DNA from 3 places in the Mesorhizobium australafricanum genome. Region 2 is predicted to be linked to each of the others. Evidence: predicted binding sites of a transcription regulator. Region 2 holds the regulator's gene; each other region holds the start of a gene.
What was found. The regulator LexA, encoded in region 2, represses DNA repair genes until DNA is damaged. The targets are predictions, from matches to a motif close to TGTTCNNNNTGTGTTCNG.
Positions count from the first base shown of each region.

Region 1 (3,274 bases), on a different contig from region 2:
CGAGTTGACGTGTACCCCAGGTGCCACGGTCGATGACATTACGATCCGCAATCTCGGCTTTTCGCTTCTCACCGCATTCGATCACCCCGATCGCGTTGGCCGCCTTTTCGTGGACCATGTGACGCTCGGAATCGGGATTCACATCGCCACGACTTACGCAGGCATCAAACACGTCTCCAAGCCGGTGAAAGGCGGATTGCCTACCTGGCAGGAGCAGCGTGTGAAGGAGCTTATGAGCGCCAACCTGGACGGAGAAGTCCCGTTGAGAATGCTCTCGAACGAATGCGGCCTTTCGGTCGGCCATTTTTCCCGTGCGTTTCGCGCTTCAACCGGGATGGCGCCTCATCAATGGCTGTTGGCAAGGCGCATCGACGCCGCCAAGGCTCTTTTGCGGCGTGGCGGCAAATCGCTGTCGGAGGTAGCGCTTGCGTGTGGTTTCGCCGACCAAAGTCACTTTACCAGAACCTTTACCAAAGTTACGGGCGTAAGCCCGGGAGCCTGGCGGCGTGAGGTTGGCGGCGCTTAAGGTCCAAAGTGCCGGTTTTTTGCGTGTGCCGACTGGCTGCAGCTTGCCGGCCGGATGGCGGGTCAAACAACCCGCCATCCTTGCCGTCGGCCTCCTGGGGACGGGAGGCAGGCCAGGCAGATTCACGAGCCGGCGAGCGCGTTCACGTCGGCGCAGAACACCGCATACGGCTTGCTCATCGCCGCATCGTTGCATTCCCGCTTCACTTCATCGCGCATGTCGTCCGGCATCGACATGAACACCTTCTTGAACTCAGGCAGGGGCTTGCGGCCGCAGCGCCGGAAAGAAGGGAAACGGCGGCGACGCCGAGACAGGTCGATTTCAAAGACATGACATTGTCCTGTTGGTTTGCGGTTCCGCCTGGCGGACCGCGATTGTCGGATCGAGGATGATGGATTACGCGGTAATGCTCTGCGAAATCCGATGCGTGATGGCGGCGTGTTCGGTGAATGCGAACAGCGCAAGGCTGGCGAGCTGTCGTCCGTGCCGCTCGTCAACGCTCTGCGAACCGGCCGAGTTCTTCAGGTAGGCGGACGCGAGGTCCCGCAGGAACACGTGGTTTTCGTACTCGGCGCCGATATAGGCCTTGTCGAAAGCGACCCCTTCAGAATTGCGAATGTGGTCGAGCACTCCCAACGCGTCCTTGCCCATAACCGGCGTGGCGACGCCGAGGTGGTTCAGCACATCGATGACCGTTTCGGCTTCCATGAGCTCGTAGGTGGCGAACTCCTTGGCATCAGCACGAACCGACTGTTTCAACGCGATTTCGCATGCCAGGCGAGAGAGGTCGGCGCGGCCAATCACCTGCTTGCCGAACTGTTCGACGGTCTTGATGGTCGAAAAGTCGAGTGCAGCCGCTTTCACCTGAGAAAGCGCGGAGATGACAGGGATTGATACTGCCGCGGCTCCCATAGTAATTCTCCTTTCTAGGGTTGAGTTTCCAAATGCACTTCACGACATGGTGGACCTACACACCATTTCTAGGAAGTGACGGCGGGAGACTATTGGAGATTTCGGCTATCGTATTTTAAGATACGAACGGGTTTTGGACATTTATAACATTTGTAACTCGATCCGGGCGCCTGGACGTTTTCCACCCGGCATTGACTTTTCCTGCCGGGGCTGAGTTGCGCACAGTCTCGTCGGGCACCCGCGCCAACGTTCCCGTAATGTTCTTGCCCAGAGCGAAAATCTGTGGTTGTGTAGTCTGATCTCACTCGCGGCTTGATCGCAAGGCCGCCCGCGAGCCGGTATTGGGGGCTTTGAAAATGGTGGCGCGGGTTCGCACGGTCGCTTTCCAGGGCATCGAGGCCGTGCCGGTCGATGTCCAGGTGATGGTCGGGCCGGGCAAGGTCGGCATGCAGATCGTCGGCCTGCCGGACAAGGCGGTGGCCGAAAGCCGCGAGCGCGTGCAGGCGGCGCTGCATGCATCGGGCCTGTCGATGCCGTCGAAGAAGGTGACGGTGAACCTCGCGCCGGCGGATCTGCCCAAGGAAGGCAGCCATTACGACCTGCCGATCGCGCTCGGCCTGATGGCGGCCCTCGGCGCCATACCCGGCGACATGCTGGCAGGCTATGTGGTGCTGGGCGAATTGTCGCTCGACGGCACCATCGCGGGCGTGGCCGGCGCGCTGCCGGCGGCAATCGGCGCCAACGCCGAAGGCAAGGGCCTGATCTGCCCCTTTGCCTGCGGGCCTGAGGCGGCCTGGGCGGGCAAGGATTTCGACATTTTGGCGCCACGCAGCCTGATCGCGATCGCCAACCACTTTCGCGGTACCCAGGTGCTGTCGCGGCCCGAAGCCGGCATCCAGCTCGCGGCGCGCGACCTGCCTGACCTCGCCGACATCAAGGGCCAGGAAAGCGCCAAGCGGGCGCTCGAAGTGGCGGCCGCCGGCGGGCACAACCTGTTGATGGTCGGGCCGCCGGGTTCGGGCAAATCGATGCTGGCGCAGCGCCTGCCCTCGGTCCTGCCGCCGCTGGCGCCGAAGGAGCTGCTGGAAGTGTCGATGATCGCTTCGGTGGCCGGCGAGCTCGGCGAAGGCAAGCTGACCGACCGGCGGCCGTTCCGCGCCCCGCATCATTCGGCCTCGATGGCGGCGATGGTGGGCGGCGGCTTACGCGCGCGGCCGGGCGAGATCTCGCTCGCCCATCACGGGGTTCTGTTCCTCGACGAGTTGCCGGAGTTCACGCCGCAGACGCTGGATGCGCTGCGCCAGCCGCTGGAGACCGGCGACTGCATGATCGCGCGCGCCAACCACCGCGTCACCTATCCGGCGCGCATCCAGCTGGTGGCGGCGATGAATCCGTGCCGCTGCGGCATGTCGGGAGAGCCCGGCTATCGCTGCCTGCGCGGCGACCGCTGCCGCACCGACTACCAGGCGCGCATTTCCGGCCCGCTGCTGGACCGCATCGACCTTCGGATCGAAGTGCCGGCGGTCTCGGCAAGCGACCTGATCCGGCCGGACAAGGCGGAGACAAGTGCTTCGGTAGCGCAGCGCGTGGCGCGGGCGCGCGCCATGCAGCGCGAACGGCTGGAAAAGCTGGGCGCCGGCACCACCACCAACGCGCATTGCCCGCCTTCGATCATCGAGGAGATCGCCAAGCCCGACACGGCCGGCCTGACGCTGCTCAAGGATGCCAGCGAAAAGCTCGGCTTTTCGGCGCGGGCCTATCACCGCGTGCTGAAAGTGGCGCGGACGCTGGCCGACCTCGACGCCAGCGAGACGGTCGGCCGCATCCATCTCGCCG
Region 1 covers NZ_JAVIIT010000018.1:64,639-67,912, forward strand. Annotated here, with positions in the region: gene RFM98_RS26395 (helix-turn-helix domain-containing protein) at 1-526, shown strand, start outside; gene RFM98_RS26400 (DUF4142 domain-containing protein) at 923-1,438, opposite strand; gene RFM98_RS26405 (YifB family Mg chelatase-like AAA ATPase) at 1,795-3,274, shown strand, end outside.
Region 1: the regulator LexA is predicted to act here: its motif matches at 1,686-1,703, upstream of RFM98_RS26405 (YifB family Mg chelatase-like AAA ATPase).

Region 2 (3,274 bases):
CTGGCCGTCATGCTTGTCGCCGTGCTCTTCGACCGCGCGGCGCTGACGATGCGCAACCTGGCGATCTCGGCCATCGCCGTCATCCTGGTCTCGCCGCACGAAGTGGTAGGCCCAAGCTTCCAGATGTCCTTCGCCGCCACCGCCGCCCTGGTCGGCGCCTACGCCGGCTTTGCCGATTATCGCGCCGGTAAAGCGACCGCGCCGCCGGCAAGACGATCGTTCATCGGCTTCGTGTCGCGAAAACTGGCGGTTGGAGTGGGGGGCGCCGCCATGACGTCGCTCATCGCGGGCAGCGCAACATTGCTGTTCGCGATCTGGCACTTCCAGCGGGTGTCGCCGCTCAGCCTGCTGGCCAATCTGGCGGTCATGCCGATCGTCTCGCTGATCGTCATGCCGTTCGCCGTCTTGAGCGCGCTGGCCATGCCCTTCGGCTTCGACGGTCCTTTTCTCTATGTGATGGGCAAGGGCCTGACGGCGATGATCGCTATTTCGGCATGGATTTCCGAGCGCTCGCCGGTCGACGCAGTCGGGTTGATCTCGATCCAGTCGGTGCTGCTGGCGACGATCGCGCTGGTCATAGCGACCATGGCCACCACCTGGCTAAGGCTTGTCGCCGTCCCCTTCGCGCTCGCCGCCCTGCTGGCCATTCCGCATGTCCGCACGCCGGATGTGCTCATCTCCGAAGACGCGCATCTGGTGGCAATGCCGATCGGCAGCGGCGAGCTTGCCATCAACCGCGCCCGTTCCAACGAGTTCACCACCGACAATTGGAAACGGGCGCTGAAAGCCGAGGAAATCGTGCCGCCGGAGACATTCGCCAAGGATGCTCTCGACATCGCCGATCCCGTCGACCTGCCGCCTGGCTCGCCCTTCTACTGCACCGGCGACCTCTGCATCGGTCGGCATCCCTCCGGCGCGATCGTCGCGCTCGCCGAAAATCGCGACACCGCACGGCCGGCCTGCGGCTTTGCCGACCTTATCGTCATCAACGACGCCACGGCCTACAATCCCTGCCACGATCCGCATGTGCTTGTCGTCACCAAACGCCAGCTGGCGCGCGACGGCAGCGCCGCCGTGTTCTTCGATCCGCAATCGGCCACCGCGCGGCCCGCTATTCGCTACGCGGTCGAAAAGCCATACCGGCCCTGGCACGAGCAGCGGAAATACGCTCGCGAGGCGAGGGGCCTGCCGCCTTATGAAAAGCCTGAGAGGACGGGTGCCAAGCCCTCGCAACCGTCTCAGTAGATCGTAACGCAATTCCGAACGGAAAACCGCCGCGCACTTTTCCTGAAAATTGCTCAGTAGCGGCGGATAAGCCCGACGAGCTTGCCCTGGACCTTGACCCGGTCGGGCCCAAAGATGCGGGTTTCGTAGGCCGGGTTGGCGGCTTCGAGCGCGATCGAGGCGCCCTTGCGGCGGAAGCGCTTGAGCGTCGCTTCCTCATCGTCTACCAGCGCCACCACGATTTCGCCCGGGCTTGCCGTGTTGGCATTGCGGATGATGACGGTGTCGCCGTCGAAGATACCGGCCTCGATCATCGAGTCGCCCTTGACTTCCAGCGCATAGTGCTCGCCGCCCGTGATCATGTCCGGCGGCACCGTGATCGAATGCGTCTGGTGCTGGATGGCGTCGATCGGCACGCCGGCGGCAATGCGGCCCATCACCGGAATGGATACCGCCGAAACAGCGTCGTCATCATTGCTTGGCGTCGGCGCTCGCGAGGGCGTCGCCGGCTTGACCTGGCGGCTGAGATTGCCCTGGCCGCCCTGGATGACGCTTGGCGAAAACTTCTTCGCGGCATTCAGGCCCGGCGCGATCGAGTCGGGCAGCCGCAAGACTTCCAACGCGCGCGCCCGGTTCGGCAGCCGGCGAATGAAGCCGCGTTCTTCCAGCGCCGTGATCAGCCGATGGATACCGGACTTCGAGGCAAGGTCGAGCGCCTCCTTCATCTCGTCGAAGGATGGAGGAATCCCGCTCTCCTTCAGGCGTTCATGGATGAACATCAGGAGTTCATGTTGTTTGCGCGTCAGCATTGGCGGCCCCCACGGGTTCTGAAACCAGAATCGGAAAAACAAACCCAGAACAAACACTATCTGTTCCAGTTGTGTTCCGCAACCGTTTAAAGTTTAGTGAATTTGTTAAGGCTGGCGAAACAATGTTGCATCCGATGGTGCCCTGGCCGCCTTTAGCCGGGCGGTGACATTGATTCCGCTCGATTTTGCGGCCCGTGCTTAAGCTCAAACAAGAGGTGGCACCACCACGAAAGTGCCGGGCGAGATTCGCGCCGACTCCTCGGTGCGCGTGCTGCACCGTGAACGAAACGAACCCAAAATGCCAACCTCGGCGGTTTTCCGGTTCACAGTTTTCGCCGTCTATGGACCAGCTAACATAGGACGAAAGGTTCTTGCCCTGCCGCCGACGGTGATGAGACAACCGCCCTTGGCCGCCTGACGATGCAGTGCGAGCGGCGCCGGGTCGAAATGGAGGCGGTAGCACAATGAGGGGAATTCCTGATCTGGCCGAGATCGAGGCGATGGATGCCGCCGATCCGCTGCGCGCCATGCGCGGTCGCTTCGTCCTGCCGGAAGGCGTCATATACCTTGACGGCAATTCGCTGGGCGCTGCTTCGGTCAACGTCTTCAACGAGCTCGAGACGGCCGCGAAGCAGGAATGGGCGCAGGATCTCATCCGTGCCTGGAACACAGCCCGCTGGTTCGACATGCCTGTCGAGCTGGGCGACCGGCTCGGGCGTCTGATCGGCGCCGCGCCGGGCCAGAGCGTGGTGTGCGACACGACCTCGATCAACATCTACAAGGTCCTGCACGCGGCACTTGCAATGCGGCCCGAGCGCTCGGTGATCGTTGCCGAAGGCGACAGCTTCCCGACCGACCTCTACATGGCGGAAGGGGTGGCCTCGACGCGGCCGGGCACGGCGCTGCGGCTCGAAGGTGTCGATGCCCCGACGATCGAAGAGCTGGTCGACGATCGCGTCGCGGTCATCCTGGTCAACCACGTCAACTACAAGTCCGGCCGGCTGCGCGACATGGCGGCCCTGACGCGCAAGGCCCACGACGCCGACGCGCTGATCGTCTGGGACCTGTGCCACACGGCCGGTGCCCTGCCGGTGGATCTCGACGGCTCGAATGCCGATTTCGCCATCGGCTGCACCTACAAATATCTCAATGGCGGGCCGGGCGCGCCGGCCTTCATCTATGCCGCGAACCGCCACCATGGCGATATTCGCCAGCCGCTCAGCGGCTGGTGGGGTCATGCG
Region 2 covers NZ_JAVIIT010000019.1:52,397-55,670, reverse strand. Annotated here, with positions in the region: gene RFM98_RS26835 (ComEC/Rec2 family competence protein) at 1-1,245, shown strand, start outside; gene lexA (transcriptional repressor LexA) at 1,299-2,033, opposite strand; gene kynU (kynureninase) at 2,498-3,274, shown strand, end outside.

Region 3 (3,274 bases), on a different contig from region 2:
GCCCTTTCGCCCCGTTTACGGGGAGAAATGCCCGGCAGGGCAATGAGGGGCGGCGCCAGCTTTGACGATTTGCAGATGCTCGTGAGGCCGGGGTTGCTCGTGCAGCGAGCTTGCCTCGCCCGCCATCACCCGGCATAGATCGGCCATGACCGTCGACACCTATCGCCCGCGCCGCTCGGTGCTTTACATTCCCGCCTCGAACGACAAGGCGCTCGCCAAGCTCGCCTCGTTTGCCTGCGACGCCATCATCATCGACCTCGAGGATGCCGTCCTGCCCGCCGACAAGCCGGCGGCGCGTGACAAGATTGCCGGCATCCTCGCCGGTCCCGAACGGCGCTGCGAGATGGTGGTGCGCATCAATCCTTTAGCCAGCGAATGGGGCGCCGACGACCTGTTGGCCGTGGCCGGGGCCGAACCCGACGGCATTCTTCTGCCCAAGATCGGCACGCCGCGCGACATCCTCGAAGCCGGCGACCTGCTCGACGACAATTTCGCGCCGGACAGCGTGAAACTATGGGCGATGGTCGAGACGCCCAAGGCGCTGCTCAACATCGGCGCCATCGCCGAGCTCGGCCGCGATCCCGTGTCGCGGCTGGCTTGTTTCGTGGCCGGAACGAATGACCTGGTGAAGAGCACCGGCATTCTGGCAACGTCCGACCGGCGCTACCTGATGCCCTGGCTCATGCAGCTGGTGCTCGCGGCGCGGGCCGGCGGCCTTGACGTGATCGACGGCGTCGCCAATGATTTTCGCGATCTCGATGCCCTGGCGCGGGAGTGCGCCGAGGCCGCCGCCATGGGCTTTGACGGCAAGTCGCTGATCCATCCCAACCAGATCGAGCCGGCGAACCGCGCCTTTTCGCCGTCGCCCGAGAGGCTGGCCGCGGCCCGTGCAATCAGGGATGCGTTCGCGCGGCCCGAAAATGCCGGCAAGAGCGTGATTGCGATGGATGGCCGCATGGTCGAGCGGCTGCACCTGGCCGAGGCGGAGAAACTTCTGGCGAAGGCCGCCGCTGTTCGCGCATGATGCGCAAGGCGGGACAGAAACGATTTCACAGGACTGTGGGCGGCTTTCCGTCCGGTCACGACAGGATAGACACGATGAAACTCTACCGCTTCCTCACCGGCCCGGACGACGCCACCTTCTGCCACAAGGTGACGGCGGCGCTGAACAAGGGCTGGCACCTGTTCGGCTCGCCGACCTATGGCTTTGACCAGGAGGCGAAATCGATGCGCTGCGGCCAGGCCGTGGTGAAGGACGTCGAAGGCCAGGAATACACGCCGGATACCAAGCTGAGCGACTGGTAGAGGCAGGGCAGAAGGCCCTCTCGCTCGTCATCCTAGGGCGTAGCGACGCGAAGCGGAGCGCAGACCCTAGGATCCATGCCGTGACCCCTGCCGGAGGGCGCGGCGGATCAGAATTCGTGGACGATTTGCAGTGTGTGTCAGGCGGCAAGCGTCTGTTCTGCACCGCTGGTTTGGTGTTGATGGAACGGCATGGATCCTAGGGTCTGCGCGCGTCGCTTCGCTCCTTGCTTCGCCCTAGGATGACGAGGTGCGCTCACCCCAGCGCCACCTGCTCGGCGGCTTCCTCGATCCGCTCCATGTCGTCGTCCGACAGGCCGAAATGGTGGCCGATCTCGTGGATCAGCACATGGGTGACGATGTCGCCCATAGTCTCTTCGTTCTCGGCCCAATAGTCGAGTATGGCGCGGCGGTAGAGCGTGATGCGGTTCGGGCCCTCGCCGGTCTGCGGGTTCCAGCGCTCGGCGATGCCGCGCCCCTCGAACAGGCCGAGCAGGTCGAAAGGCGTCTCCAGCGACAGGTCGTCCATGATCTCGTCGGTCGGGAAATCGGCGATCTGGATGATGATCTCGCCGGTGAGCTTGCGGAACTCGTCCGGCAGATGGGCATAGGTCTCCAGCGCCAGAAGCTCCAATTCGTCGATCGACGGCGAGAGCTGGTCGTGCCAGGTGCGTGTCTTGTAGATACGGGCCATGAAATGTCCTTTGATCCCGGCATATAGGCTTTCGCGACGGTCGAGGCAAATGAGCCGGCTGGCCGTTCGCTTTCACGGTAAAAGGCGAAGGAATAAATTCCTTGTGACTCTGCTTGACTCTTCCGGGCGCCTCTGGAATCTATAGGAACATAACAGGAACAATTTCTGCCGGAAGTGAACGTCATGGCGATGAACGCCGTGGCGCGGGATACTGTTTTTGCCCTGCGCCGCCAGATCGCGAAGATCGAAGGAACGCTGCCCGAGCGCCTGCAAGCGCCGGCGCCTGGCGTGTCTGGAGCAATTCCAGGAAAAGTGCGAGGCGGTTTTCCGTCCGGAATTGCGGAAGGGCTGAACCGCTCTAACGATGCGGGCGGATCGGATATGACGCCGGATATGACGATCGTCCGGCGCGGCCTCGCCGTGGCCTCGGCGGACGCCTTCCTGCATACCGGCATCGAGCGCCTCGACACCGCCCTTGGCGGCGGCCTGCCCAAGGCGGCGCTCAGCGAGATCCATGGCTTGGAGACCCGCGATGCCGGCGCTGTCACCGGCTTCGCGCTCTCGCTCGTAAGCCTGATCCTCAGAGAGAAGCAGGGCCTGCCGATCCTCTGGGTCGGCACGTCGGAAATCTTTCATGAGGCTGGCCTTCCCTATGCCAGGGGGCTTCACGCCCTGTTCGGCATCGCGCCGGAGCAATTGCTGTTTTCCGAGGCGCCGAAGCTGCTGGACGCGCTGTGGATCGCCGAGGAGGCCGCCCGCATGACGGCCTTCGCCGCCGTCATTCTCGAGATCCGCGGAAGTCCGCAACGGCTCGACCTCACTGCCACGCGCCGCCTGCACGCCCGCGCCCAGAGCGCCGGCCGGCCGGTGCTGTTGTTGCGCCAGGCCGGCGAGGCCGACCCCACCGCCGCGCCCGTGCGCCTCATCGTTTCGGCCGCACCGGCGGCAAGCCGCGGAACGGTCGCCGGGCCGCTCGCCGGCTCGATCGGCCGTCCCGCCTTCAAAGTCGATATCGGCAAGAGCCGCACGGCCCTGCCCGGACAATTCACACTGGAGTGGAACCCAAATGAGCACGCTTTTGCAGAAAGAACAGAGAATTCTGTCGCTGTGGTTCCCGCATCTGGCCGCGGAGCGGATCCTGCGCCAGCGTCTGGGGCGGTCCTGGCGTTCCCGGCCCTCGCATCACCTGCCACTGGTGATCAGCCATCGCGACAACAACACCCAGCGCATCGCAGCCCTCGACGAGCGGGCTGAGGCGCTCAAATTGAAGCGCGGCAT
Region 3 covers NZ_JAVIIT010000005.1:348,126-351,399, forward strand. Annotated here, with positions in the region: gene RFM98_RS13065 (HpcH/HpaI aldolase/citrate lyase family protein) at 146-1,024, shown strand; gene RFM98_RS13070 (DUF1737 domain-containing protein) at 1,099-1,305, shown strand; gene RFM98_RS13075 (metallopeptidase family protein) at 1,559-1,996, opposite strand; gene RFM98_RS13080 (ImuA family protein) at 2,180-3,250, shown strand; gene RFM98_RS13085 (DUF6504 family protein) at 3,192-3,274, shown strand, end outside.
Region 3: the regulator LexA is predicted to act here: its motif matches at 2,140-2,157, upstream of RFM98_RS13080 (ImuA family protein).